3 regions of the Bacillus sp. PK3-037 genome follow, and region 1 is predicted to be linked to each of the others. Evidence: riboswitches for the same ligand, from Rfam matches in the RefSeq annotation. Region 1 holds a riboswitch; each other region holds the start of a gene.
What was found. Region 1 has a riboswitch for S-adenosylmethionine ahead of metN (methionine ABC transporter ATP-binding protein MetN). Riboswitches for the same ligand answer to the same signal wherever they lie in the genome.

Region 1 (10,840 bases):
TCGTGGATGAGCATCGGAAACCGGGCAGCATCGTCTCAAGCAACACGTCCGGCATCTCAGTGCAGGCAATGGCTGAAGGCAGGTCTGATGATTTTAAAGCTCATTTTCTCGGAACACACTTTTTTAACCCGGCGCGATACTTAAAGCTGCTGGAGATCATTCCAATTAAGGAAACTGATCCTGACATCCTGGCGTTTATGACATCCTTCGGTGAAAATGTCCTCGGCAAAGGTGTGGTTACAGCTAAGGACACACCAAATTTTATCGCAAACCGAATCGGGACGTACGGACTTCTCATTACGGTTCAAGAAATGCTGAAAGGCGGCTATCAGGTCGGAGAAGTCGACTCCATCACAGGCCCGCTGATCGGCAGACCGAAGAGCGCAACCTTCAGAACGCTGGATGTTGTCGGCCTTGATACGTTTGCCCACGTCGCCCGAAACGTATATGACAAAGCAGAGGGAGACGAAAAAGAAGTGTTTCGCCTGCCTGACTTCATGAATGACATGCTGCAAAAAGGCTGGATTGGAAGCAAATCCGGTCAAGGCTTTTATAAAAAAGAAGGAAAAACGATTTATGAGCTAGACCCGATGACGCTTACTTACGGAGAACAACGGACAAAGATGAAAACGCCGGCTCTTGAAGCGGCAAAGCAAGCTAAAGGGACAAAAGCCAAAATGAAAGCGCTTATTTATTCGGAAGACAGGGCTGGCCAGCTGCTGTGGAATATCACGTCGCAAACGCTGCTTTACTCAGCCCAGCTGCTCGGAGAAATCGCCGACGATATTCATGCAATTGACCAAGCCATGAAATGGGGATTCGGCTGGGAACTGGGACCATTCGAAATCTGGGACGCAATCGGTCTCAGACAGTCGGCGGAACAGCTTGAACAGCTTGGAGCGGAAATTCCCGGCTGGATAAAAGATATGCTGGACAAAGGGAATGAGACCTTCTACATCAGAGAAAACGGAACAGTGCTTTATTACGAAAGCGGCGAATACAGAGCTGTAAAAGAAAACAAGAAACGAATCCATTTACAATCGGTCAAAGAAATAAACGGCGTCATTGCCAAAAACAGCGGAGCCAGCCTGATCGACCTTGGAGAAGATGTGGCACTTCTCGAGTTTCACTCGAAAAGCAATGCCATCGGGTTCGACATCATTCAAATGATCAACAGAGCTTTGGAAGAAACAGAGCGGAATTACAAAGGGCTTGTCATCGGCAATCAAGGCAAAAATTTCTGTGTGGGCGCCAATCTCGCCATGATCTTAATGGAAGTACAGGATGACAACTTTATGGAAGTTGATTTGGTGATACGGCGTTTTCAAGAGACAATGATGAACATCAAATACAGCGCGAAACCTGTTGTTGCAGCTCCATTTGGCATGACGCTCGGCGGAGGGACGGAAGTATGTCTTCCTGCTGCACGGATTCAAGCGGCAAGCGAAGCCTATATGGGACTTGTAGAATCAGGAGTCGGCCTTATCCCTGGCGGAGGGGGCAATAAAGAGCTGTACATCAATCATCTTCGCCGCGGTCTTGATCCGATGAATGCGGCCATGAAAACATTTGAAACGATTGCAATGGCTAAGGTGTCAACTTCCGCCCAAGAGGCTCGGGAACTGAACATTTTAAAAGTGGCTGACCGTATCAGCACTAACCAGGATCACCTTCTGTACGATGCAAAGCAGTCAGCCGCCTCTTTATACGATACCGGCTGGCGGCCGCCTATAAAACAAAAGGTCAAGGTGGCGGGGGAAACAGGTTATGCCGCGCTTCTGCTCGGTGCAGAGCAAATGAAGCTGTCCGGCTACCTATCTGAGCATGATATGAAAATCGCTAAAAAGCTCGCTTTTGTGATTGCCGGCGGAAAAGTGCCGTTCGGAACAGAGGTGGATGAAGAGTATTTATTGGAAATTGAGAGAGAAGCGTTTTTAAGTCTGGCAGGCGAGGCGAAATCTCAAGCGAGAATGCAGCATATGCTGGTGAAAGGCAAACCTTTACGGAACTAGGAGGGAGTTTATGAAAGAGGCAGTTATTGTGGCAGGAGCAAGAACACCGGTAGGGAAAGCGAAAAAAGGTTCATTGGCCACCGTTCGCCCGGATGATTTGGGAGCCATTTGCGTGAAAGAAACGCTGAAACGAGCAGGCGGCTATGAGGGCAATATTGACGATTTAATTATTGGCTGTGCGACACCTGAAGCAGAACAGGGGCTCAATATGGCGAGAAATATCGGCGCGCTTGCGGGTCTGCCATATACGGTGCCGGCGATTACGGTCAACCGATACTGTTCCTCAGGTCTTCAGTCCATCGCATATGCGGCAGAAAAAATTATGCTTGGCGCCTACGATACAGCCATTGCAGGCGGAGCGGAATCTATGTCACAGGTTCCGATGATGGGGCATGTGACCCGTCCGAACCTTGCATTAGCCGAGAAAGCGCCGGAGTATTACATGAGCATGGGACACACGGCAGAACAGGTTGCGAAAAAATACGGCGTTTCCCGTGAAGATCAGGATGCTTTTGCCGTGCGCAGCCACCAGAAAGCTGCCAAAGCCCTTGCAGAGGGGAAATTTAAAGACGAAATTGTCCCTGTCGAAGTCAAGGTGACAGAAATCGGCGAAAACCATAAGCCGCAGGAAAAACATACTGTTTTTTCTCAGGATGAAGGTGTCCGCCCGCAAACGACCGCAGACATTTTAAGCACATTACGCCCGGCCTTTTCCGTTGACGGGACAGTCACTGCCGGAAATTCCTCGCAAACAAGTGACGGGGCGGCGGCTGTCATGCTGATGGATCGCGAAAAAGCGGATGCGCTTGGTTTGGCGCCGCTTGTCAAATTCCGTTCCTTTGCAGTTGGCGGGGTGCCGCCGGAAGTCATGGGCATCGGGCCCGTGGAAGCCATTCCGCGCGCACTGAAGCTAGCCGGGCTTCAACTGCAGGACATCGGGCTGTTCGAACTGAACGAAGCTTTTGCATCACAAGCCATCCAAGTCATCAGGGAGCTGGGGATTGATGAGGAGAAAGTGAATGTCAACGGGGGCGCAATCGCACTCGGACACCCGCTTGGCTGCACGGGCACAAAGCTTACTCTCTCGCTGATTCACGAAATGAAACGAAGAAACGAGCAATTTGGTGTCGTCACAATGTGCATCGGCGGCGGGATGGGAGCAGCCGGTGTATTTGAATTATGCTAAAGGGGGAAAAACAAATGACGAAAAAAACGGCTGAAGTACTAAAAGGCGGCGGTTTCTTAATCGAGGATGTCACATATGATCAGATGTATACACCGGAGGATTTCACCGACGAGCATAAAATGATTGCGAAAACAACGGAGGATTACATTGAGCAGGACGTTCTGCCACATATAGATGAAATTGAGAGCCATCAATTTGAACATTCCGTCCGGCTTTTGAAGAAAGCGGGAGAACTGGGGCTTCTCGGAGCCGATGTTCCCGAGGAATACGGCGGGCTGGGCCTTGATAAAATCAGCTCGGCGCTGATCACTGAAAAATTTTCGCGTGCGGGAAGCTTTTCACTTTCTTACGGTGCACATGTCGGCATCGGTTCCTTGCCGATCGTATTCTTCGGAACGGAAGAGCAAAAGAAAAAATATCTCCCTGATCTGGCTTCAGGGGAAAAGATCGCTGCGTACGCACTGACTGAGCCGGGTTCCGGATCTGATGCGTTAGGCGCAAAAACGACAGCAGTGCTGAATGAAGCTGGAACGCATTACGTATTAACCGGGGAAAAACAGTGGATCACCAACTCAGCTTTTGCCGATGTCTTTGTCGTTTACGCCAAAGTGGACGGCGAAAAGTTTTCCGCTTTTATTGTAGAAAAAGATTTTCCTGGCGTATCAACCGGACCTGAAGAAAAGAAAATGGGAATTAAAGGGTCATCGACGAGAACCCTCATTTTGGATCAGGCTGAGGTGCCGAAGGAAAACCTTCTTGGAGAAATCGGCAAAGGGCATATCATCGCCTTTAATATTTTAAATATCGGCCGCTACAAGCTGGCGGTTGGCACAATCGGCGCGTCTAAGCGGGTAATCGAGCTCTCTGCGGCATACGCAAATCAGCGCCGCCAATTTAAAACGCCGATCGCAGCCTTTTCGCTGACACAGGAAAAAATGGCGACAATGGCATCGAGGCTGTATGCGATGGAAAGCTCTGTGTACAGAACCGTTGGGCTGTTTGAAGACAATATGAGCCAGTTTACAGCTGAAGACCTAAAGGACGGAAGACAAATTGCGAAGTCCATTGCCGAATACGCCATTGAATGCTCTCTCAACAAGGTGTTTGGCTCTGAAACGCTTGATTATATTGTCGATGAAGGCGTGCAAATTCACGGCGGCTACGGATTTATGCAGGAGTATGAGGTGGAAAGAGCCTATCGGGATTCCAGGATCAACCGGATTTTCGAAGGAACAAATGAAATTAACCGGTTAATTGTGCCAAGCACGTTTCTGAAGAAAGCGATGAAAGGCGAGCTGCCTCTTTTTGAAAAGGCACAGGCGCTTCAAGAAGAACTTATGATGCTTATGCCTGAGGAGCCGGGCACGGGCGTATTAGAGCAAGAGAAATATATCGTCAAGCAAGCCAAAAAAATCGCCCTGTTCGCCGCGGGTCTTGCCGCGCAAAAATACGGAAAAGCGATCGACCGTGAACAAGAAATCCTCGTAAACGTTGCTGATATTGTCAGCAATGTATATGCAATGGAATCAGCGGTGCTCAGAACGGAAAAGGCCATTGCCGCGCAAGGAAGCGATAAAGCAGCGCAAAAGCTGCTGTACACAGAAATTTTCGTTCAAGAAGCCTTTAACGAAATTGAAGCCCATGCGAAAGAATCTTTACTTGCAATGGAAGAAGGGGATTCTCTCCGTATGATGCTCTCGGCTCTTCGCAAGCTGACACGCGTGACGCCTAAAAATGTCATTCGGAAAAAACGTGAAGCGGCAGCGGGTGTGTTCGGGGCCGAAAAATATATTGTCTGAGTCCCAAGGAGCTCCGCACATCCGGAGCTCTTTTTTATGAAGCACTGTTTTAGGTTTTTAAAACAAACTGTGTTAAAATAACCTCGATTATTTTATTGAGGGGGAAGAAGATGTCGTTAACTTTTTACTGGTACCCTAAATGCGGAACGTGCCGCAAAGCGAAAAAATGGCTTGAAGAGCATGGAAAAGAAATCAACGAAATACATATTGCAGAACAGCCTCCAAGCAAAGAGGAGCTAAAATCGCTTTACGAAAAAAGCGGGCTGGATTTAAAGAAATTCTTCAACACAAGCGGCATGAAATACCGTGAACTGAATCTCAAGGAAAAACTGTACCACATGTCAGAAGACGAACAGCTTGAACTGCTGGCTTCAGACGGAATGCTGATCAAGCGCCCGCTCACAACAGACGGCGAAAAAGTAACAGTCGGCTTTAAAGAAGACCAATTTGAAGAAAACTGGTCATGATGTAAATTTTTTTCGAAAAGTGTGGTATCTTCTTATTGTAGTGCTGTAAAAAATGGAGGGATTCAATTGAGCATACCTAAAGATTTGCGTTACTCAGAAGAACACGAGTGGGTAAAAGTTGAAGGAGAAAAAGCCAAAATCGGCATTACCCATTTTGCCCAATCCGAGCTCGGAGATATCGTGTTTGTTGAGCTTCCTGAAGTCGGCGCTGAAATTAAAGCGGACGAGCCTTTCGGAAGTGTAGAATCCGTAAAAACGGTATCTGAGCTTTACGCACCGATTAACGGAACTGTAGTGGAAGTAAACGAAGATCTTGATGACAGCCCGGAGTTCGTCAACGAATCTCCGTATGAAAAAGCATGGATGATCGTCGTTGAACCGTCTGACGCGTCTGAAATTGAAAAACTAATGACAGCAGAGCAATACGAAGAGATGACACAGCAAGACTAAAACCGGATAGCTGAGCAGGCAATTGGATACGCTAACGCTATGGGAGGTGTCCAATATGGCTTTCAGCAAACAAAAGCTCGATGTCACCAATGATGTGACAGGCCGCTTTCAAAATGGCCGGCTCTCGTTATATCATGAAGATGAGATGATCGGCCAAATGACAGGCATGAATGAATATGAGCTTAAGTCCGGTTTTACCTATGAAAATGAAAAGTTTTATAAGACAGCCGACGTGGTTTCAGGAGACGATCAGAAATATGTGGATTGTGACTACGAAAGCGGCTGGTGTTAATGTTGGCGGTGAATTTCACTGCCTTCTTTTACAATCTGAACGTTTCAAATTTGACGCGGCAGGTGAAGCAGATGAACATGGACGAGCTGGAAAAAGTCTTGATTGTTGAAGGGAAATCAGATAAAGAAAAGATTGAAAGCGTCCTGAATGAGCCAGTGCGCATTATCTGCACAAACGGAACAATCAGCCAGCTGAGGCTGGAGGAATTGGCTGACGAGCTTTACGAGAAGGACATCTATATTTTGGTTGATGCCGATGAATCGGGCGAGAAATTGAGAAAACAGCTGAAAAGGGAATTTAATGAAGCCTTCCATTTACATATCGACAGAGCCTATAAGGAAGTGGCGGCGGCGCCCAGACACCATATAGCATCTGTATTGCTGAGCGCAAATCTGAATGTCCATACGATTTTTCTTGAAAGAAAGACCTGAGGTGTTATAGCATGAAAGAACTCCAAGAACAAGAACTTGATCACATTACTGATGATGTGTATCTCCTATATTTATATACTCCGTTTTGCGGGACCTGCCAGCTGGCAAGCAAAATGCTGACAGTCGTCGGAGAAATGCTTCCGTCTGTCGCCTTCTATAAAAATAATCTCAACTATTCACCGGCGTTTGCTAAAGCATATCAAATTGAAAGCGTCCCTTGTTTTCTGCTGTTTAAGGGCGGGAAAGTAATTGAAAGAGGGTATGCGTTTCATTCCGTTTCTTACTTATATGAGCTGATCAAACAAAAATCATCTTCTGCATCTCATTTATGACATTTTTCTCGGCGCATTCCAATGAAATTGTCGTTCGTTTTATAAAGGGGTTCTTGCGCTGAAGAGAGAAATGTGTATGTATGACCAACAAATAGGAGGTTGTACAAATGGAGAAAGCGGAAGTTTTAGAAGATGATTACCAGCATCTGTTTTTAAAACCCCTTTTGAACACTTCAACATTGCTCATTACCTTCCAAGGAGAAACAGAAGCCTTAACCGTCTCAATAAACGAACAAGGGGAAATGAAAAAGATTTCTCCGCCCCACACGTCCAACCTGACCTTTTATGGAAACCAAACAGAAATCATTGATCTTTTGCATGGAGACATTTCCCTTCAGCACCTGATCCAGAGCGGAAGCCTAAAGGTAAAGGGTTCATTCAGAGCGCTGTTAAAGCTGGAAGCCATTCTGTGGCTGACGAATGGCTTTTTTCAGAGGATTCTAAAGAATTGAAAAATAGTAAATTATTATAATAGTAAAAGTTGACATCATTTATTTTATTGACATTTTATCATTCGCCATGCTATTCTACATGAAGAATTTCCGGACGAAAAAGACTATATATTTCTCTTATCAAGAGAGGTGGAGGGAAGTGCCCTATGAAGCCCGGCAACCATCAACACTGTTGAAATGGTGCCAATTCACACGAAGCGTTCAGCTTTGAAAGATGAGAGAAAGGCGAGTTTAATATAAGCCTTTCTGCTCAAGTGTGCAGAAAGGCTTTTCTTTTGCAGAAAAAACCGGAAGATTTCTTAGAATAGTGTTAAGGCAGGTGATCGCTTTGATCAATCTTCAGGATGTTTCAAAAGTGTATAAGTCGAAACATGGAGATGTCAATGCTGTCCAAAATGTCTCGCTTTCCATTAAAAAAGGTGAGATTTTTGGAATTATAGGATATAGCGGAGCTGGTAAAAGTTCCTTAATCCGTCTGCTGAACGGACTTGAGAAACCAAGCTCAGGAATCGTGGAAGTGGCGGGAACAAAGATTAATGAAGTAAACGGACGAAATTTAAGAAAAGCACGCCATGAAATCAGTATGATTTTCCAGCATTTCAATTTGCTCTGGTCGCGAACTGTCAGAGATAACATCATGTTTCCTTTAGAAATTGCCGGGGTGAAAAAAAGCGAGCGGATCAAGCGTGCCAATGAACTGATTAAACTGGTAGGTTTAGAAGGAAAAGAAAAATCTTACCCGTCCCAGCTGAGCGGCGGACAAAAGCAGCGGGTCGGAATCGCCAGAGCGCTCGCAAACAATCCGAAGGTTCTCCTTTGTGATGAAGCGACATCAGCTTTAGATCCGCAAACAACTGATTCAATCTTGGATCTTTTGTCCGATATTAATGAAAGACTCGGTTTGACGATTGTGCTGATCACACACGAAATGCATGTCATCCGCAAAATCTGTAACAGAGTCGCTGTCATGGAAAACGGAAAGGTTGTGGAAGAAGGAGAAGTTCTCGATGTCTTCAAAAATCCGAAGGAAGACATGACAAAACGATTTGTTCAGCAGGTGACAGAGCCGGAAGAAACGAAAGAAACGCTACAGCACCTTCTTGATGAAACAGCATCAGGAAAAATGGTTCAGCTCACATTTGTCGGTGATTCTGCTGAACAGCCTCTGATTACAGAGATGATCAGAAACTTCAATGTCAGCGTCAATATTCTGCAAGGGAAAATCTCTCAGACGAAGGATGGAGCTTACGGTTCACTGTTCATCCATATTGACGGTGACGAGGAAGAAGTGCAAAACGTGATCCGGTTTATTAATGACAAACAGGTGAAAGCAGAGGTGATCACGAATGTTTGAAAAATACTTCCCGAACGTTGATGTAACTGAATTATGGAATGCGACATACGAAACGCTTTATATGACGCTGATCTCTTTGGTTTTTGCCTTTGTCATCGGGGTGATCCTCGGTCTGCTGCTCTTTCTCACGAGCAAAGGGAGCCTCTGGCAGAACAAAGCGGTCAACACTGTGATTGCGGCCATTGTCAATGTATTCAGGTCTATTCCGTTCCTCATTTTAATTATTTTATTACTAGGTTTTACGAAGTTTTTAGTCGGCACCATCTTAGGGCCGAACGCGGCACTGCCGGCGTTAGTCATCGGCTCAGCCCCGTTTTACGCGCGGCTTGCTGAAATTGCGCTTCGCGAGGTGGATAAAGGCGTCATCGAAGCTGCGAAATCAATGGGAGCCAAAACATCAACGATTATTTTCAAAGTGCTGCTTCCGGAATCCATGCCGGCCCTTATTTCTGGGATCACGGTTACGGCCATCGCTTTGATCGGCTCAACGGCAATTGCCGGCGCCATCGGTTCAGGAGGCCTTGGAAACCTTGCGTACGTAGAAGGCTATCAGTCTAATAATACTGATGTTACCTTCGTTGCTACTGTGTTTATTTTAATCATCGTATTTATTATTCAAATCATCGGTGATGTCATAACAAATATAATAGACAAACGATAAGGGAGGATTTACATTGAAAAAGCTATTTTTGGGTGCATTACTGCTTGTATTTGCAGGAGTTATGGCTGCCTGCGGTTCTAATAACGCTGAATCCGGCAAGAAAGAAATTGTTGTTGCAGCTACAAAAACACCGCATGCAGAAATTTTAAAAGAAGCTGAACCATTGTTAAAAGAAAAAGGCTACACACTGAAAGTGAAAGTGCTTAGTGATTACAAAATGTACAACAAAGCCTTGGCTGATAAAGAAGTGGATGCGAACTTCTTCCAGCACATTCCTTACCTTGAGCAAGAAATGAAAGAAAACAAAGATTATAAACTTGCGAATGCCGGTGCGATTCACTTAGAGCCATTCGGTATTTATTCTAAAAAATACAAATCATTAAAAGATCTTCCCGACGGTGCAACAATTATCCTGACAAATAACGTCGCTGAACAAGGCCGTATGCTTGCGATGCTTGAAAATGCAGGATTAATCACACTTGATTCTAAAGTGGAGACAGTCGACGCAACACTGAAAGACATTAAGAAAAACCCGAAAAACCTTGAATTCAAAAAAGTAGCGCCAGAATTAACGGCAAAAGCATATGAAAACAAAGAAGGAGACGCGGCCTTCATCAATGTGAACTACGCAATCCAAAATAAATTAAATCCTAAAAAAGACGCGATTGAAGTGGAATCAACAAAAGATAACCCTTACGCCAATATCATTGCAGTGAGAGATGGCGAAGAGGATTCTGCAAAAATCAAAGCGCTGATGGAAGTTCTTCACTCTAAAAAGATCAAAGACTTCATCGATAAAAAATATGACGGAGCTGTGCTTCCTGTATCTGAATAAGGCTGAAACCCCGGATGAGAAATCCGGGGTTTTTTGGGTATTTTCCTTAAAGCTGTTCATAATAAAAAGGAATGTTAAACAGATGGAGGGATTTTCTTTGAATCAAGATAGAGGAAGCATGCAGGACGCGTTAAAACAATATAAACAAAGTTTAGGCACATTTGAACAGAAGATGCCGATGATGGGAAGAAAGTTTAACGAATTTACCGAGCAATGCTTTGCAGCTAATTCACTAACAGAAAGAGAAAAACAGCTGATTGCACTGGGGATCGCTATCAATGCTCAGGACGAATATTGCATGATCTATCACACAAAAGGCTGTCTTGACCAAGGAGCGACGGAAGAAAACATTCTTGAAGCTGTCAGTGTGGCGGCGGCATTCGGAGGCGGCGCGGCTCTAAGCCAAGGTGTGACAGTTGTCCAGCAGTGCATAGAGGAATTTGGAAACACGACGCATTAGAAGAAGGAATATTCAGAAAAGCGATTCTCATTTCAACTCAAAGGGTCCTTTCGTCTCATCCGTTGTTATATCAAGCCATATCCATTTTGCAGCGCCGGCCGCAGAGCTG
Region 2 (10,840 bases), 1.8 Mb from region 1:
GAAGTTGAAGCAATGGAGGAAAGACACCAGGCCGGAGCCGCTATTTTTACACAGGCGGGAACTTACGCGCCGACACTTGGGGTGCTCGGTGCTGTTATCGGACTGATCGCCGCGCTTTCTCATATGGACAATACAGATGAGCTTGGTCACGCCATCAGTGCAGCCTTTGTAGCCACCCTTCTCGGTATCTTTACGGGATATGTTTTATGGCATCCTTTTGCAAACAAATTAAAACGCAAGTCAAAACAGGAAGTCAAGCTCCGTGAAATTATGATTGAAGGCGTCTTGTCCGTTTTAGAAGGACAGGCACCGAAAGTGATCGAGCAGAAACTTTTAATGTACCTTCCTGCGAAGGACCGTTTGAAATTTGCAGAACGAGAAGGAGAGGCGCAAAATGGCGAGAAAAAAGAAGAAGAAGCATGAGGACGAGCACGTTGATGAATCATGGCTGGTTCCTTACGCCGATATCCTTACCCTTCTCCTAGCATTGTTTATTGTGCTGTACGCGAGCAGCTCGATTGACGCAGCTAAATTTCAAATGCTTTCAAAATCATTTAATGAAGTCTTTACAGGCGGGACCGGCGTATTGGATTATTCCAGCGTCACCCCTCCTAAAAATGAGTCAGACGGAATCGACGAAGCGAAAAAGGAAAAAGAAGAGAAAAAGGAAAACAAGAAAGAAAAGGAAAAAGCAGCTGATCAAGAAGAACTTAAAAATGTGCAGAGCCAGGTGGAAAAGTTCATTAAAAATAAAAAGCTGGAGCATCAGCTGGAAACAAAGATGACTAAGGAAGGCCTGCTGATCACGATCAAAGACAGCATCTTCTTTGATTCAGGAAAAGCGACCATCCGCCAGGAAGACATTCCGCTTGCAAAAGAGATTTCAAACCTTCTTGTGATTAATCCGCCGAGAAACATCATTATCAGCGGACATACAGACAATATGCCGATTAGAAATTCAGAATTTCAGTCTAACTGGCATTTAAGTGTGATGAGAGCCGTAAACTTCATGGGGCTTCTGATTGAGAACCCTAGGCTTGATGCCAAAGTGTTCAGTGCCAAAGGCTATGGTGAGTATAAACCTGTAGCTTCAAACAAAACTGCGGAAGGCCGAAGCAAAAACAGGCGGGTTGAAGTTCTCATTTTGCCAAGAGGCGCAGCGGAAACAAATGAAAAATAGTAAAAAAGGAAGCCTGATCTATCACAAGGCTTCCTTTTTTTACTTATTATGAAACTGTTTTGCGTTTAACCCTACTCTTTTTAACATTTCAGTGCACATCTCAACTTCTTCTTCGCTTAATACGCTGATCATTTCATCAATTTCAGCTGCATGATCAGGGAAAATATCATCCAAAAGACTGATGCCTTTTTCGGTAATTTGTGCAAATGTTACTCGTCTGTCTGTAGGCGACGCTTTCCGAATAAGGAGCTCTTTTTGCTCAAGCTTATCTACGACGTAGGTGATGCTACCGCTGGCCAAGAGTATTTTATCCCCTATCTGCTGCAGCGGCTGATCACCTTTATGATATAACAGCTCCAGCACAGCAAATTCAGTAGGATTCAGTCCATGCTTATGAATATGCTTATTCATATGATCATTAATAGACCGATACGCGCGTGACAGCACGATAAATAACTTCAGTGATTTTTCTGTCATGTCTCAATCATCCTTTTAGAAACCGTTACAGAGAAACATTAATAAACAAATACCGAAATGTCAATAAAAATCTTTCCAATATTTCTCTTCTTTTTTATTATTCATGTGAACAACATATTTTTCTTAATTATTTTGGTTATTTTTTCTTATTAAACAAGAAGAAACAATGATATAATACCTCTAATCAGGTGTATGTTGGAGCGATGCAAATTGAAAATACTAAAAGGCGCCTGCGGGAGAATTAAACTTTATATTGCACTAGTAGTGATTCCGGCACTCGTCATAAGCTTTTTCGTCTATGAAAAGGAAAAAGAAACAATAGCTGCAGAACATAAGCAAGAAGCCAGTGTTATGCTGAACCTTCACCGCAACAAAATAAATTACTTAATCGGGGAAACAAAAGCGAGAATGACGTCCTTGTCTATCGCTATCGACAGACCGATAGATATGAATAAAATGAAAACTGTTTTGGAAAAAACGTTTGATTCCGAACCAAGGTTTTCCGGGCTTTATTTTCTCAATGCCAAAGGGGATGTCACTGCCAGCGCAACAGAATTAAAAACTAAAGTCAATCTGGCCGACAGATCCTTTTTTACAAAAGTGAAAAAAACAAAAAAGACTGTCATTACAGACAGCTATTCAAGCAGGATCACAGGCCAGCCGATTTTTACAATTTGTGTTCCCGTGCTGGATGAAAAGAAAAATGTCACAGATTATCTTGTGGCAGCTATACAAATTGACTATCTGCAAAACCTGATTAACTTGCTGAGCCCTGATGTCTATATTGAGGTTGTGAACGAAAATAACAAAATGATTTTCTCAAGCGGACAGGCTTCTCACGCAAGAGATCAAAAACCTGTCAGCGGTTATCTTGATGATATCAGCTGGAATATGAAAGTATATCCGAATCCTGTGACAATAGAGGAGCTGAGTAAAAGCCTTGTGCTTCCTCTTTCCTGTATTATAGTCTTGCTGAATATTCTTTTTATTCTTGTACTTTATTATTTGCTGAAGCGGCGGACCCAGCTGGAGCGCACGGAAAATGAGCAGCAAAAATTAGAGCTGATCGGAACACTTGCTGCCAGCACGGCTCACGAAATCCGCAATCCGCTCACCGGCATAAGCGGTTTTATTCAGCTGCTGCAAAAGAAATATAAAGGTGAAGAAGACCAGCTTTATTTTTCAATTATCGATCAGGAGATTAAACGTATCAACCAAATTGTAAGTGAGTTTTTAGTTCTCGGAAAACCGACAGCTGAAAAATGGGAGCTTAACTCGCTTCAGGATATTATCGGAGAAATTATGCCGATCATCTATTCTGAAGGAAATTTATACAATGTGGAGGTAGAGTTAAAATTTTTAACTGATAAACCTCTAAAAGTAAAATGTACAAAAGATCATATTAAACAAGTCATTTTGAATGTTGCGAAAAATGGCCTTGAGTCTATGCCGGAAGGCGGCAAACTCACAATTTCCTTAGGAGCAGTTGATAAAAAGGCCATTATTAAAGTGACGGATAACGGTGAAGGGATATCACAGGAAATGCTGGATCATATCTTTCTTCCATTTGTCACTTCTAAAGAAAAAGGAACCGGCCTCGGGCTTGTCGTATGTAAACGGATCGTGCTGATGTACGGAGGTTCCATTCATATAGAAAGTGAAGTACGAAGAGGAACCGAGGTTACCATTACCCTCCCCGTCTCCTCTTTTTAGCCCCCTGACAGTCTCAGGAGGGCTTATTTATTTTCGTGAACGGGAATTTTTATTCTCCTTGCTTACAGCTCCTCCTGAAAAGAAGAATCGGATCAAACGCAAAAGCATTTTCAAAAGCAAAAAGATGAAAAAGAACACCAAAAAGCCTTTTAACCCTTCCGTTGCATCTAAAAATTCCATATTTCCCCGTCCGGTCACTTTTTGCTGAATCTCAATTGCAAATACGATAACAATGATGATCGTTACGGTATAGATAAAGGACAAAGCCGTCAAGCTCCATTTAGAAAGCCATGTAAATACAGCGTGAGTGACAGCGAAAAAGAAGATGCCAAATATTCCAATTACCCAAAAATGCATTTCTTTGTCGGTTAATTGAATGCCAAGCATCCCGCATATTGAAATAAAAGCATCGTGAAATTGGTTTATCATTTCAGTAATGACTACCGCTAGTTCTTTCATCAGTTCCCTCTTTCTTATGAAATTTCCCCAGAAAAAAAGAGCGCTTCTGAAAAGCTCTCTCTTTATATATGCATCAGATAGCGCCGCTATTTATGTGCATCATATGCAGGCATAACGTCTCTTCGGGGCCACAAGCCTAATTTCTTCACAAGGCCTTGAATTCCTTTGGAATGTTCGTTTTCTTGCATAAGCTGGTGGTATTCGTTCATTAAAGAATCCAGCTCCTGACTGTGCCTGATTGTGTCATGCCCTGTAAATCCCTGCTTACTAGCGGCGTCTATCATTAACTTTCTTTTTTCATCAATAGACACCAGCAATCTTTCTTGTTCAGAAGAACAGCCCATTCAATTCACCCCTCGCCGCTAAGAAATAGGAAACAAGTTTGATTGGGTTATTGTGCATTATTACAGATTATACTTTATTTGTAAACATATTTTTATTAAATAACTTAATTTTTCATTTATAATAGATATATTGATAGGATTAGAAGAACAATACCCAGACGAAGACCACCTTAAACACACCGGCAGGCAGGAGGAATGCGAAATGAAGAAAAAAAAAGCGATAATGCTCGGTGCGGCAGGCGGAAAAGCTATTCTGAAAAGGAAAACCCGCAAAAAATTAATCAATCATATCACGATCTTTTGTCAAATGCTTCGCGATTGGCGAAACGGTGACTATCCCCGTTCACAGATTAAAACACTGTTGCTTCTGACAGCTGCTGTCTTTTATCTCATCATGCCGATTGATATGATTCCGGACTTCGTGCTCGGTTTAGGAATTCTTGACGATGCTGCCGTTCTCGGTATGATTTGGACGCTGATCAAAAAAGAAATGTCCCAATACGAAGAATGGCGTTTACGATAAGCAAAGAAAGCCCCGCCTTTATGGGACTGACCCCATAAGATGAGACAAATAAAAAACACCTTCAAGTTTGAAAACGGATGATTGTTAGCCGAAATTAGACTTGGAGGTGTTTTTTCTATGGGGAGAAGAGTGAGTTATCCGGTTGAAGTGAAACAGAAGGCTGTAGAAATGAGATTGGCAGGCGTGCCTATGAAAGAGATCATGGAGAAATTAAAAATTAAGAATAAGACACAGATTAAGACGTGGGTTAGATGGCATAAGGCTGGGGATACACATAGATTCGAACAGCCTGTTGGAAAGCAATACACTTACGGAAAAGGGCCGGAGTATGCTTCCGATTTAGAGAAACTGCAGGCAGAGAATCGTTATCTGAGACAACAAAATGAAGTTCTAAAAAAGTACAACGAATTGGAAAGGAAGTTGATAGCGAAACGTCAGTCGAACTTGTAGAAGGATTGCGCAGCACAATGACCGTGCAGGATATCTGTATTCATTTAGGTATCTCTCGAGCGTCTTATTATCGTTGGAAGAAGAATCAGACGAAAGATCATCCCAAGCGCTATTTTGAAAAACAAATCGGCACGTTGTGCCGAGAGCACAAGTATCGATATGGATATCGGAAAATCACAGCCATACTAAAAAAGACAATGCGTATCAACCATAAAACGCTTCAGCGTATTATGCAGAAAAATCAATGGCAGTGCCGGGTTAAGGTGAAAAAGCGCAAGAAGAATGGGCAGCCATATGCCGTGGTCGATAATATGTTGGATCGGAATTTTCAGTCTGATCGCCCTCTTGAAAAACTAGTAACGGACATCACATATTTGCCTTATGGACAGAAACAATTGTATCTTTCCAGTATATTAGATTTATACAATGGAGAAGTGATTGCTTTTACGATTGGCGATAAGCAGGACACAGACTTTGTCTTAAACACACTTGATCAGCTGCCAACGCTGCCTGAGAACTGCGTGTTACATAGTGACCAAGGATCTGTGTATACATCTTACGAGTATCAAAAAGCTGTTAACACAAAAGGCATTACCATGAGCATGTCCCGCAAAGGGACGCCCGCTGATAATGCCTCCATCGAATCGTTTCATTCCTCACTAAAGTCTGAAACGTTCTATCTTAACAGCATTGATCGAACCACGACCGCCATCGTAGAACGCACTGTCAAAGAATACATTTATTATTATAACAACATTCGTATTCAAACGAAACTAAACAGCCAATCACCGATAAGCTATCGGCAATTGGCTGTATAAAAGGTGTTTTGATCCCTGTCTCAAAAACGGGGGTCAGTCCCTTATGGACGGGGCTTTTTCTTCTTATTGGTTCACGCTATCTTTTTCATAAATCGGAACCCAGCCCTCAGATGTAACAAAGATCCGCACCGCCACAACTTTTCGATCCTCTTGAAGCGTGAAATAATGGCGGATATTTTCAGGTACCGAGATTAAATCTCCAGGGTTTAAACGGACATCAAAAAATGTGCCGTCCTTGCCTTGAATGACGAAAATTCCGTGTCCGCTTACAATAAAACGGACTTCATCGTCTGTATGGTGATGTTCTCTTTTAAAGTTTTCTAGCAGTTCATCCAGTTTCGGATTAGCGTCAGACAGAGAAATAACATCTTGGGCTTTGTAGCCGCGGCGGGCTGAGATATCTTTAATTTCAGCATCGAAGGTGTCAAGAATTTGCTGTTTTTCTTCTTCAGACAGGTCATATTTTTCTGAAAGCCGTTCAGGGAGCTTGGCGATATCCCATTGCTCATAGATCACCTCTTGGCTGTCCAGAAAGCTTGCCACTTCCTCTTGATTTTCAATCGTTGTATTTGCTTCATCATGAATTCGAATTGTTGCCATTTGCGGTTCCCCCTTTTATTTAACCAGCTGATGCCGGAGTGTTTTCAGCTTCAAATGATAGCTGAATAAAAATTCATATGCTTCAAGCACTCTTTTCGCTTCAAGTGCTGTTCTTCCCCAAGCAGTAATGCCATGGTTCCTGATCAGGACAGCTCCTGAATCTCCAGTAACTTGATCCGCGAAAAGCGTTGCGAGAGTCGGAATATGAGCCGGATTTTCTATAATTGGGATGGACACTTCTGCATTCTCTTCCCACAGGCCGAGCGCTTTTATAATTTCTTGGCCTTTAAAAGTAATTTGGTTTTGATCGCCATACAGCTCTGAGATGACGTTATTGTTGACCGTATGAACATGAAGACAGCATCCGGCATTTGTTTTATTGTACAGATGCGTATGCAAAAGCGTTTCCGCTGACGGTTTCAGATGATGCCCCTTTTCGGCAGGCTCTCCGTTCTGATCCACCAACAGGAAGTCTTCATCCGTTTCTTTTCGTTTATCTTTTCCGCTCGCCGTTACGAGAAATTGCAATGGCTCATCAGAAACCTTGATGGACAGGTTGCCGCTTGTCGCTGGAAACCAATCTCTTTCTGCCAATTCCCGTTTTACTTCGGCAAGCTCGAGCCACCGCTCTTGTTTTGCAGCCATTTCTTTACCTCCGTTACGTCTTCAATCGCTTTCTTTATTTCGTGAAAATCACGGTATGGGATATGATTCAGATGATGCTCCTTGCATTCATTTAATAAATAATCCCTTGCAAAGCAAAGATCAGACAGCTTTGCCGCCTCTACATCGGTAACGGAGTCACCGATCATGATGATATATTGATCAGGCTCAGAAAGCTCGTTCATAACAGTCGGCTTGCAGCACCCGCATTGATTTGTGCATGTGCCTTTGCAAGAATGAGGCCAATCAATATGAATGAATTCGTTCTCGAATGACGCACGGTTGCAATAAATATGATCTTTCTCAACAATTCCTTCAAGCAGCGGATAGACAAAAAAGTCCATTCCCCCGCTTACGACATAAAACGGGAGTTCATGCTTGTTAACAAATGCGACAAATTCCCGAAAGCCGTCCCGGATTTTTGCGTCTTCCAATACGAATCTCGTAATCTCCTCTTTTAAGCTGCTCGGCAGAAGGCCGAACATTCGTCCGACGCCTTCTTGGATCGACATCGTTTTGGAGAGCACGCCGTCTTTTAACGCCGTCCACTCCGGCGGAGCGAATGTTTTCATAATGTTTATAATGTTGTCGTTCATCGTGATGGTTCCATCAAAATCACATATAATGAACGGTTTTTGAGTCGTCATACGGCTTCAGCCTTTCCCCATTTATCAAGCGCAAGCTTCAAATCTTCGCATTGACCGGCTTTTTCTTCAATCGGCTGCGCTTCCAAAACCGCATCAATAATAGCTCTGAACGCTTTGCCCCCGCCTTGGGCGCCGTTTGGATGTCCGTGTATGCCTCCTCCGGCGTTAATAATATGATCAATGCCAAAATCACGCATGAGAAGCGGAACCATACCAGGGTGAATACCGGCGGACGGAACGGCAAATGTCTGGTTAAATACATCTTCTCTTACGCATTCTTCATGAATCGCCAGCGCGTCTTCTTTCGGAAGCGCAACTGAGCCATATGGAGAAGGAAACAGACTGAAGTCAGCGCCGCAATATCGGTTTAATTTTCCGAGCAAAAGGGCATGGGAAAACCCGTACAATGGTGAGGATGTAAATGCCCCGCTGACTGCCGGATGCGCCATAATGGGGATTGATACGTCCGGATCTTCCGCAAGGCTTTGCATGACGTCCAAACCGTAAGCGAAGACATTCAATAAAAGCGCATCCGCTCCCAACTCAGCGGCGCGTCTTGCTTTATCTTTAAGCTCAGCCGTTCTTCCAGTCAAATTCACTGCATACAGCGTTTTATGGCCGGTCTGCTCGTATGTTTCTTTCAAAATTTGTTTTCCCTCTGTAATTCTTGTTTCAAAAGGTGCTAAACCCGTCTCAAAGAAAATTTCATCGTCTTTGATTACGTCAACCCCGCCGAGCGCCTGCTGCCTGAGCTGTTCTTTAATATCACTCAGGTCCCTTCCGATGACCCCTTTAAAAATGCTCATTAACAGCGGTCTTTCAAACTCTCCAAGCATCTTCCGGATGCCGTATACGCCAAACTTCGGACCCGGAAGTGTTCGCTTAAACGCTTCAGAAAATTCGAGATCTATCAACTTGATTTTTCCGTCCAACGACAGCTTGCCAAACACAGTTGTCAGCAATGCCGGAATATCCTGTGAGAAATTTACCTCGGGATAGGCAATTGTGATAACCGCTTGTTTCCCTGATGCAAGATGTCCCTCTCTCTCCTCGACCTTTACAACCCGTCCCTTATGCTTTTGCATCTGCTCCTGCTTCACCAGAGGCAGATCAGTCCAAGAGCCCACCGTCAATCCTGTTGCGATTTGTTCTGCTTTTTTCTCCGTGTCGGCTCCCGGCTCGGTCAGGAGATATGTTGCTAATAATTCACTCATGCCAGAGCTCCTTTCATTTTTTAACCATATAAAAAACCTCTTCAAACAGCTATGCGTCTAAAGAGGTTTCGTTTCTCGTCCGAATCTTATCTCTCAGCCGCCAGCTGCAAGAATTAGCACCGTGCTTTACAAGTCGGTTGCCGGGCTTCATCGGGCTCGTCCCTCTGCCTGCTCTTGATAAGAAAATATAGATTTTATAAATTATTTTGAATTATCCCACCGTTAAAGAATCTTGTCAATGCTTTTTTGGGTAAACAGGTTTAGTTTGCCAATTCGATGAGCTGCTTCTTTAAGCCTAGCTTCACTCGTTAAGAGCCCCACTCTGACATACCCCTCGCCATATTCACCAAACCCGTTTCCTGCTGCAACCGCGACATTCGCTTTTTCAAGCAAGAGATCTGAGAATTGCTCAGAGCTATAGCCTTCAGGCACCGGCAGCCACGCAAAAAATGAACCCGCAGGCGCTGTTACATCCCAGCCGATTTCCCGGCATGCTGCTATCCAAGCGTTGCGCCTGCTTTCATATCGGGCATTTTGCTCCGCTACGCATGTCTGCTCAGATAAAAGTGCCGCCTCGGCAGCCTGCTGGGTTGCTTTGAAAAGACTGACAAACATATGGTCTTGATAAAGATTGATCGCTTCTATGACCGAGGCGTTACCAACTGCAAAACCGACCCGCCAGCCCGCCATATTATATGTTTTGGACAGCGTGTAAATTTCTATTCCGATATCCTTAGCGCCTTCAGTCTGCAAAAAGCTCAAAGGCTTGTGTCCGTCAAAGCCGACTGCACCGTAAGCAAAATCATGGACCACACAGATTTCGTTTTCTTTCGCAAAACTCACCGTTTCTCCAAAAAATTCTGCGGTAGCGACGGCTCCAGTCGGATTATTCGGATAATTCAAGTACATCAATTTCGCTTGTTCTCTTACGTCAGGCGAAATGCTTGCGTATTCAGGAAGAAACGCCTTTTCCTTAGTGAGCGGCATCATTTCCATTTTCGCTTTCGCAAGCGTGACACCGGACCAATAATCTGGATAGCCGGGGTCAGGAACCAAAATCGCATCCCCCGGATTTAACAGGCATTGCGGTAGCTCGACAAGACCGGCTTTCCCGCCGAATAATACGGCTACTTCAGTTTCCGGATCAAGCTGAACGCCGTATTCTCTTTTATAAAATGCCGCCGCTGCTGATTTCAGACTGTGCGAACCTCGAAATGAGGAGTATTTATGATTTTCAGGCTGAGCAACGGCTCGCTTCATTTCCTCCACAATATGCTCGGGCGTCGGCTGATCCGGATTCCCCTGCCCCAAATTGATGACATCATGTCCTTCCTTCAGCTTTCGGTTCACTTTCTGCACAAGAGAAGCAAAGAATTGTTTAGGCAGTTCCTGCAGCACTTGAGAATGTTCAAATTTCATCTGTTTTCACCTTCTAAAAAATCTTGAAATGATAGTCCAGTATCATATATGGTTAAAGGAAAAAAGTAAAGAAAAATATGGGGTGTTAAAAAATGAAATGGACCATATCTTGTCTTCAATTTGATATTTCATACGGAAAACCTTCTGAAAATATAAAAAAGGCTGAATCTTTAATCGAAAAAGAGAGTAAAAATGCTGACGTTCTTGTTCTCCCTGAATTATGGACGACTGGTTACGACCTTGCCAATCTTGATCAGCTTGCTGATGAAGACGGGCACACTGCTCAAAGCTGGCTGCAAAAAACCGCAAAAAAACACGGAGTTCATATTGTCG
Region 3 (10,840 bases), 1.9 Mb from region 1:
TGAGCTTGAATAACATCTTGATCTACAAAGGCGTCATTAAAACCGAAGCCTTTTAAGTTACAGCAACCATCGCATTTTTTCTCTTCTTTTATTTCTCTTGGGTGATCACAGTCTGGATCTAATGCTACCCATGAATAAGGTCTGCTTTCCATTTTTATTCCTCCTTTTCTTTTACTTTTATTAAATGAAAGATAGATTCATTTTGATTGGGGCATTCATCTTGGTTCATATCACTATTTTTATTGTTCTTTTTTATCTTGGCGTTTCTGCTTTAGTTGCTGAATTAATTGTTCTCTGCGGGTATTTTGTTTTTCGGTTCTTAGGTTCGTTTTTTCTGTAACAGTTCTATTTTTATTTTGATTATCTGCTAGAGCCTGTGCTTTTTCTTTGACATCGTTGAGCATTTTCAAGAACATTTCTTTTTCTTCATCTGATAATTTCTTCATTTTATCTTTTGTAACACCATGTTTTTTTAGAACATTGTCTACAAGCATTTTAGTCATTGGATCCATCGCTGGAAGTTTTGAAAGTTCTTCTTTCAGTTTTTCATTTTCTGACATTTGTTTTCACCTCGATTTGTAGTTTGTGAAAAAGAAAGAGTTAAAGGATGCCAGATGTAATGAGAAAAGTGTCAATTACCTGAGTTAACATTTGAATAAAGGTTATTGTTTGGTCTGAATGAAGAGTGACTCTGATATTTCGGCTGTTTATGACTTTTATGGTGGTTCTTTTTTTGGTTTGACTTTTGTCAAGAAAGAGGAGTTCACTTGCGATGATATCAGCCAAATCTTCATCTGTTATAACAAGTTGTACGGCTAAAAAGAGCATGGCTGAGAGTGTCGCTTGTATAGAGAGTGAGGATGTGATATGCGTCGTGTCAATAATTATATTTTCGCAATCAATGATTTCAATCTGCTGAATAAATTCATTTGTCAATTGCTCTAATATTGCAGGATGCAGGGATTCAACTTTTTCTTCAATCGACATAACCTTCACTCCTTTCTTATCCATACTGTATATAATGCAATTCAGGTGAAAAGTGTAATAAGAAAAATAACCATATTTTATGGGGACAAGATGCAATTCATAAATTACAGGGACTCGGCATATATGTAAACGGTATGAAAGGAGTGAACAAGTGGTTATCAATTGGCTGTCTCTTTTCCTTCTTTCGCTTGCGGTCTTCCGGCTCGCGCGTCTTTTCGTGTTTGATACGATTATGGCGCCGCTTCGCAGCTTGTTTCATGAAGAGAAGCAGGAAAAGGATGCGGACGGGAACATTGAAACGTATATTGTCATAAAGGGAACGGGTGTGAGAGCGTTTATCGGTGAATTGCTGAGCTGCTATTGGTGCACAGGCGTGTGGTGCGCCGGCTTTTTGATTTTATGCCAGGCGTTGATCCCGCAAGCGGCGGAGTGGCTGATTTTACTTTTGGCGATCGCGGGCCTTGCCGGCATCATAGAAACGCTTGTATCAAAATGGCTGCAGGAATGAGGCATTCCCACCAGCAACTTTCCGTCAGTATCCGCATAAAGTAGCATATATGACATAAGGAAAGGAAGGGATCAAAGTGAACCAATTTAACAAACCTTCCCAAAAAACTCCATATACAGATTCATCGTATCAAACAAAAAAGATCAAAAAGAAAGGCTGCGGATGCGGCAGTAAAAAGAAAAAACCTCAATAGCCTGCCACACTGACAAGAGACCGGAGATGCCCGGTTTTTTGTTTTTTTAACAATGCTGATTCGCTCAGCATATGTCATGAGAGGGGGGGGGATCTCATGAACGAGTTTGAAAAATTCATAGAGGGCAGGTATGGACCGCACGATCAAAAGCAAAACAAACATGACAAGACGATCAAACATATTGAAAAGGAATTGGCTTTATTTGATGAAGCCGGCCTGTCTTTTGAACAAGAAATTGAAGAATTGGCTGAAAAGACGGAAGACTTACTGAAAAAACGGCAGGCTCAGCATGATCCATCATAAATCCGCAAACGCCCTATGCGGATATCCAAGCCGATCATGATGTCTCACATAGTGTATAGAGAGTAAAGGAGGTGCTTAGTTATGGGATTTGGTTACGGAGGCTGCTGCTACGGCGGCGGTTATGCTGGAGGATATTCAGGCGGCGGTTATGGTTCAACATTCGTTCTTGTGGTCGTACTGTTCATTCTTCTCATCATCGTAGGTGCATCTTTTTTTAACTACTAAGAAATGAATGAAGGAGGAAGTGCGGATGATTTCCGTGCTTCTTCATTACATTGTGTACCCTTTACTGCTTTTTAAATCAGAAACTTATTTTTTGATTGTGAATCATCACATTATGCGTAAAGCGTTCATACAATACTGTATTACTCCGCCAAAAGGAGGCGTATCATGGATAATCAATTTTTTAAGAACATTGAAAAGAAAACAGGCGTGAACATGCAGGATGTCATGAATCTTGCAGGATCACTTCAAAACGCCAATTTTAAAGATGAAAACACAGTCCGCAGCGTCATTAAACGCGTGGCGCAGCTGGCAAACAGACGCGTGCCGAAAGAAATGGAAGATAAGATTGTCCAGTCCATTACAAGCGGAAAAGAAAAGCTTGATTTTGGAACGATTTCTAAAATGTTGGATAATAAATAAGCGGATGGCCTGGGCAGCGGGCCTTTTTTACAGTGAAAAACCCGGCAGTATCACTGCCGGGCTGTTTATTTGGGCAAAGGCTGTTTCGTTTGCTGCAAAAGAGGATACAAAAACCTTGAACGGTGGGCGGTTTTGCCGCGCCTGTTTGCGGGACAAGATAAATATAAATGCTGTTTGGCCCGTGTCATTGCAACATACAGAAGGCGTCTTTCCTCCTCAAGCGGAGCTTCGTCTCCCTTTCTCGCTGTTTCTAGTGAGAAATCATGCGGGATGGAGCCGTCTACCGTGCCTAATACATAGACGGTTTTGAATTCGAGACCCTTTGACCGGTGAATGGTCATCAGCTGCACGCCGTTTTCATCCGTTTTGTTTTTTTCAGCAGCCCGCATGTGATCGACATGGGCGAGAAAGTCAGGGATGGTTTTGAATTTTTTGGCGACAACCTTAACGTCACGCAGGTCATCAGAGCCTTTTTCCAGCTTATTTCCTTCGTTGCCCCGTTTTTTTAAGTATTCGGAGAAGCCCATTTTTCCTTCGGCAAAGGTAATGGCTTCCACCGGCTTCATGGTGCGGATACTTGCGAAAAAAGGCACGATTTTTTTGATTTTATCCAGCTGGAACGGCTTCAGCTCTGGCAGTTTGGCCAGCGCCTTGATCATGGAGCAGTCCTCGGTAATCGAGAGCGCCTTCAGCGTGTTTAAAGCAGACTGCTTTAGAAATAAGGCAGGCAGCAAGTGTTTAATTGCTTCAGCATCATCCTCGTTTTGGCTCGCGTACAAGTATGCGAGTATCTGGCGGACGATCCTTTTGCTGTAAAAGGACTGGACGCCGCGATCTGCGGTATACGGAATGGATGATTGATGAAGCCTTTCATAAATGGCGCGGCCGGCGCTGTTTGTCCGGTAGAGAACGGCAAAATCTTCAGGTTTTGCGCCGTTTTGAATTTTTTCTTTCATATCGGAAACCACCATTGTCGCTTCTTCTTCTTCGTCATAAGGATAAAACAGCACAGGGACCTGCGTGTCGTCACGAGCGGCTTCCAGCATCTTGGCATACCTGTTTTTGTTCTTTTTCACGACAATATCAGCACTGGAAACGATCGGATGTGTTGAACGGTAGTTCGCTGTTAAATAGATTGTTTTGGCACCGGGATAATCCTTTTGAAAATCCAGAATAAAAGAAGGGCTGCTGCCGCGAAACGCATAGATAGACTGATCATCGTCACCGACACAGCACAGGTTTTGTTCCGGACTCGCCAGCATTTGCATGATTTTATATTGAACCGGATTAATGTCCTGAAACTCATCGATTAAAATATACGTAAACCTAGATTGATATTGCTCCAGAAGGTCAGGCCGTTCTATAAACAGTTCATAGCAGGCTGACGCCATATCATCAAAATCAAATTGGCGGTGTTCTTTTTTCTGGCGCTCATAATATTCGTATAGGCGGTAGACTTGTTTTTCCCACTCATCCTTTAAAGGAATACGTTCATTCGGCAAATAAGTGTTTTTCCAGAAGCCGATTTGCTGCAAAGCCTGATCGACGGGGAACTCTTTCTCATCTACGCCTTCTTCATAGAGTGCTTTTTTTATATATTGTTCCTTTTGCCACTCCATTTTCAGCAAATGCTCGCCATTCCATTTGGCAGAATCATAGTGATACAGGATTTTATAAAACAAGCTGTGAAATGTTCCGGTGACAAGTCTTCTGACTTTTGACGGCTGTAATCCGTACTGCTTCGCCATGCGATCTTTCATTTCCGCGACGGCTTTTGTTGTAAAGGTGACAAGCAGCATATGTTCCGGCGGTATGTCTAAGTGTTCGATCATGTGGGCAGCGCGCGCGGTCAGCACACGTGTTTTTCCGCTTCCTGCACCGGCAAGCACCAATAAAGGGCCTTCCGTTTCCGTGACAGCTTTCAGCTGATCTGTGTTTAAGCCGACAGTCGGAAAAAGGCTCATATCAGGTGTTTCCGGTCTTTTTATAAAAGGTGTACCGGGTTTAATATGTCTTGGAGTCTGCCAATCCGTGACACCGGGTGCCGGATCAGCTGATATTGCTTTTCCTTTAGGCAAACGAAAGACGCCGGATTCCTGAAAGTCTTCTTTTCTCTCTTCTTTCACCGGTTTCGGTTCGCAGGCTTCCTCACACGCCGGGAAATCACCAGGCTGCCGGTGAATAAATGCAGGCGGTTCAGCGATGTTGAGCCTTAACAAAACAGGCTTTCCGCAATGAGAACAAAATAAATTCCCTTTTATTCCTTCTTCATAGAGGAATTGATAATGTTCTCTCGAATATGTATGTAAATGTATTGTTCGATCATTCAGTCGGGCGCATTTCAAAAAGGGGTCCTCCCAATAAAAAGGTGTTCATTACAGACAAAGACTATCATATCAAAAGAAACGTGTTTCAAAAAGTAAGTTTAAGGGAAAAGAACAGCAGAAGGGTGGGGATCGTATGATATATGCAGGTCAAATTCAGAACCAGCAATACGCTCAATATGCCAATCGCACAATAGGCCATAAACAGGATTACGCCGGAACAGAGAAGATCAGCTATGTCCCGTTTCAGCGGGTATACAAGGAACTTGAAAAGCAGCAGGAGAATCTAACGGCTGCTGAAAGAAAAGTAAACGAGGCAAAACGTAAGCGCTCTCTTTATAAAAGATTGCGAGAAAAAGGGATAGGAACATCTATTAATCGATATGTATAAAAAACCGTTCACATGAGAGAGCGGTTTTTTAAATGCGAAAAAATCCGGATCTCAGAAGACCCGGATGGTGTTTAATCCTTAATCATTTGCAAATGGGGAATGCCGGCATCAAGAAATTCCTCCTCAGACAGCACCCGATATCCATGTTTTTTGTAAAATGGCACCGCTTGTGTTTGCGCATTTAACATAAACCCTGAAGCACCGCCGTCTGCCGCGGCTTTTTCCAGCGCTTTCATAATGATGCCGCCGACACCGGCTGCGCGGTGGCTTTTCAATACACAAATTCGCTCTAACTTGCCGTAGCCGTCCTTCATGCGCCATCTTCCGGCGCCGACAGGATTTTCACCGTCATACACGACGATATGCTCTGACTCATTTTCAAGTTCGTCAATTTCTTCTTCAGCAGGCACGTTTTGTTCTTTGACAAAGACTTCTTCTCTTACATAGAATGCATCTTTCATTTGTTCTTCATTTTTTGCGATAACTGCTTCCAATCGTTTATTCTCCTCCGCCTAACAGGAACGTTTCATATACCGTCCACGAACCGTTTTCCAATTGATATAGCAGATGAAAACGGTCAACAATTTCTTCATGTGATACTTCCTGCATTTTTAACTGCCCTAAAACATCCGAATGCTCATCGTCGGAAAGGTTTTGGCCGACCGTCACATGCGGAACAAAATTGTATTCCTGATTACCGGCTAATACACCGGTGTAAAGTTTTTCATTCAGTGTTTTTAATTCTTCCGTCGGTTCTGCTTTAATGTAAATGACATTATTGACAGGCGCAAAAGAACTGTATTTGGTCATTTTGAGAACAATCGGATGAGATTCTTTAGCGGTTTCTCTCAATTGTGATACCAATTCACCGGCTTCCTCTTCCGTAAATTCAAATGAAGATCTCAGCGTCAAATGAGGCGGGATCAGGGAATAGCTCGGATCATAGCGCTTTCTGTAAGAGTTCGCGAGATCTTGCAGTTTTTTTGATGGAAATAAAACAATTCCGTATTTCATAGTATGTCCCTCCTGAAAATATAGTATGTTAGAGCATTTTTTTCAGAGCCGGCGTAATGAGCGGCTGCCAGTATGTCCACTTGTGGTCTCCGTCAAACGGCTCAAAATAATAATCGGAAAGCTTTTCCTCCAAGAGCTTTTTCAGCTCCTGATTCGGTTCTGTGAAGTCCAAAATATTGCCGTCTGTCGTATGGACGTCTGTTTCTTTTGTTCCGATTTGGTGATAAAGAGAGAGGTGTTTGATGTCGTCTGACTGTTTCACGGCTTCTAATACATGTTGATCTACATAGGGAGACTGCATGATGATGTTACCAAACATATTCGGATAATCAAGCGCTGTCATAAGAGAAACGGTCGCTCCGAGAGAATCACCGATCAGTGTCCGCCCGTAGCCGACTTGGTACGTCGGAAATTCATGGTCCGCAAAAGGAACTAGCTCGTGGGCAATAAATCTTTTATATGCCGAAAACTTAGAACCTTCCGGATGATAGGTTTTTCTGCGTTCTTTTACATCCTTGTAAGGAACACCGATAATAATGCATCGGTCTATTTCTCTTTTGGACAGCAATTCCTCCACTTGTCTGCCGATTCTCCCCAGCCTGAAATAATCGTGGCCGTCCTGCGCGATAATAAGATGATATTTATAAAGAGGGGAGTAGTTTGACGGCAGATAAACGAGTACTGTCATTTCCTCGTTAAGCTCCTTTGAAAAGAGCTTCTTTTCTTGAACTGTGCCGTTTTTCGGTGCCATAATACATTCCTCCAGGACATCACTAGACTTTCTTGCGTTTGAAATTATTGTACCATGAATTATTAGAAATTTCTCTCTTTAAACAGTTCGGTGCCCGAAGAAAAAAGTGTTGAAATAAACTGCAAATTGCGCTAATATAAAACAATCAGAAAATTGAAATCGATATTTCTTATCGTGAGAGGTGGAGGGACTGGCCCTTAGAAACCTCAGCAACCGGCTTGTTTTGCTATGTGCAGAACGCCAAGGTGCTAAATCCAGCAAGCGTTTTTTATGCTTGGAAGATAAGAAGAAGCGTTAAACCCCTTCTTCTTATGAAGAAGGGGTTTTTATTTTGAAAAGGGAAGGTGTCAGCTATATGTCACAGCACGTTGAAACGAAATTAGCCCAAATCGGGAACCGAAGCGACGAAGTAACGGGAACAGTAAGTCCCCCTATTTATTTATCAACAGCGTACCGCCACAGAGGAATCGGGGAATCTACAGGATTTGATTATGTCCGGACGAAAAACCCGACGCGCCAGCTTGTCGAGGACGCGATCGCCAGCTTAGAAAACGGAGCGAGAGGGCTTGCCTTCAGTTCGGGAATGGCAGCCATCCAAACGATTATGGCGCTGTTTAAAAGCGGAGATGAACTGATCGTTTCATCGGATTTGTATGGCGGCACGTACCGTCTGTTTGAAAATGAATGGAAAAAATACGGATTGACCTTTCATTATGATGATTTTAGCGATGAGGACTGTTTACGCTCTAAGATTACGCCGAATACAAAAGCGGTGTTTGTGGAAACGCCGACAAATCCGCTGATGCAGGAGGCGGACATTGAAAAGATCGCCCGGATTTCAAAAGAGCATGGTCTTCTGGTGATTGTTGATAATACATTTTATACACCGGTTTTGCAGCGTCCGCTTGAGCTCGGAGCCGACATTGTCATTCACAGCGCAACCAAATATTTAGGCGGCCATAATGATTTGCTCGCAGGCCTTGTTGTTGTAAAGGATGAACAGCTTGGAGAAGAAATGTTTCAGCATCAAAACGCCATTGGCGCGGTCCTGCCTCCGTTTGACTCATGGCTTTTGATGAGAGGAATGAAGACGCTCAGTCTCAGAATGCGCCAGCATCAGGCGAACGCGCAAGAGCTTGCGGCCTTTTTAGAGAAGCAAGAAGAAATCAAGGATGTGCTTTACCCGGGAAAAGGAGGCATGCTCTCCTTCCGTCTGCAAAAAGAAGAGTGGGTGAATCCATTTTTAAAAGCACTGAAGACCATTTGTTTTGCTGAAAGCCTCGGCGGGGTGGAGAGTTTTATTACATACCCTGCCACACAGACGCACATGGATATTCCTGAAGAAATCCGCATCGCGAACGGGGTCTGCAACCGTCTTCTGCGTTTTTCAGTCGGAATTGAACATGCGGAAGATTTAGAAGAGGACCTAAAACAGGCGTTATGTCAGGTCAAAGAGGGAGCTGTTTCATTTGAGTAATCATAATTGGACGCTGGAAACCCAGCTCGTGCACAATCCATTTAAAACAGACGGCGCAACAGGTGCGGTTAGTGTACCGATCCAGCACGCCTCGACTTTTCACCAATCTTCATTTGAAGAATTCGGCGCATTTGATTACAGCCGCTCTGGCACACCGACAAGAACAGCTCTCGAAGAAACAATTGCCGCACTGGAAGGCGGAACGAGAGGGTTTGCTTTCAGTTCAGGCATGGCTGCGATCTCAACAGCATTTTTACTTCTCTCACAGGGTGATCACGTTCTTGTGCCAGAAGATGTATACGGCGGAACCTTCCGCATGGTGACAGAGGTTTTGACCCGTTTTGGCATTGAGCACACGTTTGTTGATATGACGGATATCAACGAAGTGGCGCGGAATATCCAGCCAAACACAAAGGCCATTTATATGGAGACACCGTCAAATCCGACACTTGGAATTACTGATATTAAAGCGGTTGTCCAGCTTGCAAAAGAACACGGCTGTCTGACCTTTCTGGATAATACATTCATGACACCGGCACTGCAGCGTCCGCTTGATCTCGGCGTGGATATTGTGCTTCACAGCGCAACAAAATTCCTGAGCGGACACAGCGATGTGCTGTCAGGTCTGGCAGCTGTTAAGGATGAAGAGCTAGGGAAGGAGCTGTATAAGCTGCAAAACTCGTTCGGCGCCGTCCTTGGCGTGCAAGATTGCTGGCTCGTGTTGCGCGGCTTAAAGACATTGCAGGTCCGTTTAGAAAAAGCGAGCCAAACAGCGCAGCGGCTTGCGGAATTTTTCCAGAAGCATCCGGCGGTGAAACGCGTGTACTATCCGGGGCTGTCTGATCATCCGGGGGCTGAAATCCATAAAGGCCAGTCAACGGGAGCAGGTGCTGTGCTTTCTTTTGAGCTTGAAAGCAAAAAGGCCGTTAAGAAATTAGTCGAGAATGTCTCACTTCCGGTCTTCGCTGTCAGCCTTGGCGCCGTGGAATCGATTTTGTCCTATCCGGCAACGATGTCTCACGCGGCAATGCCTAAGGAAGAGCGTGAAAAACGCGGCATCACAGACGGCCTGCTCCGTCTTAGTGTGGGAGTCGAACATGCAGATGATTTAGAACGTGATTTCGAACAAGCGCTGAAAGAAATTGCGCCTGTAGCTGCGCGTTAAAAAAGAAGCCGGGCGATATCCCGGCTTCTTTTTATTTTTCATCATCAGGATTCAGAATCGCCAGTACTTGATGATCCTCCCATTTTCCGTTGATTTTCACGTTTTTTCGGGCAATGCCCTCTTTATGAAATCCCGCTTTTTCTAATACGCGCATGGACCCCAGATTGCGAGGCATGATACCGGCTTCAATGCGATGCAGCTTCAAATCGTGAAACGCATAACCAACAATCAGTCTGACCGCCTCTGTCATAAGGCCCTTTCCGTTATGGGCTTTATCTAAAAAGTATCCAATAAACGCGCATTGCAGCGCTCCGCGGATGATTTGGAAAAGGGAAACCGTCCCGATTAATGTATGGTCTTTATTTGTGAAGATGCCGAAGTGATACTCTTGATCATTCTCCAGCCTTTGCTGATATTGTACGATCCTTTTTCTCTGCCCTTCAATCGTATAGTAATCGTCTGCGCGAATCATGGAGAACTGTTCAAAAAATGCCCGGTTTTCGCTTTGCAGCCGAAGATTCTCTTCAGCGTCTTCTGTTTCTAAAGGTCTTATATAAATGGTATGTCCTTTTAACATACAGTGATCTCTCCGTTCTCTCGTCAGCATTTCTCTTAACATAGTATTCTGAGGAAAGTGTGAAAATCCTTTTTATAATAAGGAAGAAAACCAATTCCCCATAAAGGTGCCAACATAATTGCCGATCAAGTAGCCGAGTGTGCCGACCAGCATAATCGGTGCAACAAGCTCCCGCCACCCTTTGGCAATCGCCATTGCAGCTGCTGTCGTAGGGCCGCCGACTGTGGCGTTTACGGCAAGCAGAATTTCCTCAAGGCGCACGCGGAACAATTTACCGACAGCTAACGAAATCGCTAAATTGCTGATGGCGATGATAAAGACAAATAAGAGGATAAGAGGCGCATTTGTGATGATTAACCGGAGATCTGCAGGAATGCCAATCACCACAAAAAACAAATAAATCAAGTAGGTGCCAAGCTCCTGAGATCCATTGAGCCTTTCAAAAAAACGAGGGAACAGAAAGATGATAAGAACGGTTAAAGACGTAAGCACAAGGTACTGATCG

Region 2: linked by a shared signal. The riboswitch ahead of mtnW (2,3-diketo-5-methylthiopentyl-1-phosphate enolase) and the one ahead of metN (methionine ABC transporter ATP-binding protein MetN) in region 1 are both predicted to bind S-adenosylmethionine.
Region 3: linked by a shared signal. The riboswitch ahead of metI (cystathionine gamma-synthase/O-acetylhomoserine thiolyase) and the one ahead of metN (methionine ABC transporter ATP-binding protein MetN) in region 1 are both predicted to bind S-adenosylmethionine.

The regions. Positions count from the first base shown of each region.
Region 1 covers NZ_CP096408.1:917,373-928,212, forward strand. The annotation lists gene M1D69_RS04715 (3-hydroxyacyl-CoA dehydrogenase NAD-binding domain-containing protein) at 1-2,012, shown strand, start outside; gene M1D69_RS04720 (acetyl-CoA C-acetyltransferase) at 2,023-3,198, shown strand; gene fadE (acyl-CoA dehydrogenase FadE) at 3,213-4,997, shown strand; gene M1D69_RS04730 (arsenate reductase family protein) at 5,108-5,464, shown strand; gene gcvH (glycine cleavage system protein GcvH) at 5,531-5,914, shown strand; gene M1D69_RS04740 (YusG family protein) at 5,970-6,206, shown strand; gene M1D69_RS04745 (toprim domain-containing protein) at 6,284-6,637, shown strand; gene M1D69_RS04750 (thioredoxin family protein) at 6,649-6,969, shown strand; gene M1D69_RS04755 (SCP2 sterol-binding domain-containing protein) at 7,077-7,421, shown strand; SAM riboswitch class I at 7,536-7,642, shown strand; gene metN (methionine ABC transporter ATP-binding protein MetN) at 7,750-8,775, shown strand; gene metP (methionine ABC transporter permease MetP) at 8,768-9,436, shown strand; gene metQ (methionine ABC transporter substrate-binding lipoprotein MetQ) at 9,450-10,271, shown strand; gene M1D69_RS04775 (carboxymuconolactone decarboxylase family protein) at 10,354-10,731, shown strand.
Region 2 covers NZ_CP096408.1:2,671,445-2,682,284, forward strand. The annotation lists gene motA (flagellar motor stator protein MotA) at 1-423, shown strand, start outside; gene motB (flagellar motor protein MotB) at 395-1,180, shown strand; gene mhqR (MarR family transcriptional regulator MhqR) at 1,220-1,657, opposite strand; gene M1D69_RS13635 (ATP-binding protein) at 1,850-3,370, shown strand; gene M1D69_RS13640 (hypothetical protein) at 3,398-3,829, opposite strand; gene M1D69_RS13645 (aspartyl-phosphate phosphatase Spo0E family protein) at 3,916-4,173, opposite strand; gene M1D69_RS13650 (YkvA family protein) at 4,376-4,696, shown strand; one part of gene M1D69_RS13655 (IS3 family transposase) at 4,814-5,087, shown strand; one part of gene M1D69_RS13655 (IS3 family transposase) at 5,087-5,964, shown strand; gene mtnD (acireductone dioxygenase) at 6,028-6,564, opposite strand; gene M1D69_RS13665 (methylthioribulose 1-phosphate dehydratase) at 6,580-7,209, opposite strand; gene mtnX (2-hydroxy-3-keto-5-methylthiopentenyl-1-phosphate phosphatase) at 7,167-7,874, opposite strand; gene mtnW (2,3-diketo-5-methylthiopentyl-1-phosphate enolase) at 7,871-9,088, opposite strand; SAM riboswitch class I at 9,172-9,272, opposite strand; gene M1D69_RS13680 (aminotransferase class I/II-fold pyridoxal phosphate-dependent enzyme) at 9,311-10,507, opposite strand; gene M1D69_RS13685 (carbon-nitrogen family hydrolase) at 10,600-10,840, shown strand, end outside.
Region 3 covers NZ_CP096408.1:2,861,577-2,872,416, reverse strand. The annotation lists gene M1D69_RS14795 (spore coat protein) at 1-152, opposite strand, end outside; gene M1D69_RS14790 (spore coat protein) at 240-560, opposite strand; gene M1D69_RS14785 (spore coat protein) at 601-987, opposite strand; gene M1D69_RS14780 (DUF1360 domain-containing protein) at 1,139-1,495, shown strand; gene M1D69_RS14775 (hypothetical protein) at 1,785-1,991, shown strand; gene M1D69_RS14770 (YjcZ family sporulation protein) at 2,073-2,216, shown strand; gene M1D69_RS14765 (stage VI sporulation protein F) at 2,382-2,636, shown strand; gene M1D69_RS14760 (ATP-dependent helicase) at 2,702-4,981, opposite strand; gene M1D69_RS14755 (hypothetical protein) at 5,097-5,351, shown strand; gene M1D69_RS14750 (GNAT family N-acetyltransferase) at 5,423-5,845, opposite strand; gene M1D69_RS14745 (YjcG family protein) at 5,850-6,365, opposite strand; gene M1D69_RS14740 (esterase family protein) at 6,394-7,116, opposite strand; SAM riboswitch class I at 7,283-7,404, shown strand; gene metI (cystathionine gamma-synthase/O-acetylhomoserine thiolyase) at 7,472-8,593, shown strand; gene metC (cystathionine beta-lyase) at 8,586-9,758, shown strand; gene M1D69_RS14725 (GNAT family N-acetyltransferase) at 9,790-10,335, opposite strand; gene M1D69_RS14720 (DUF819 family protein) at 10,408-10,840, opposite strand, start outside.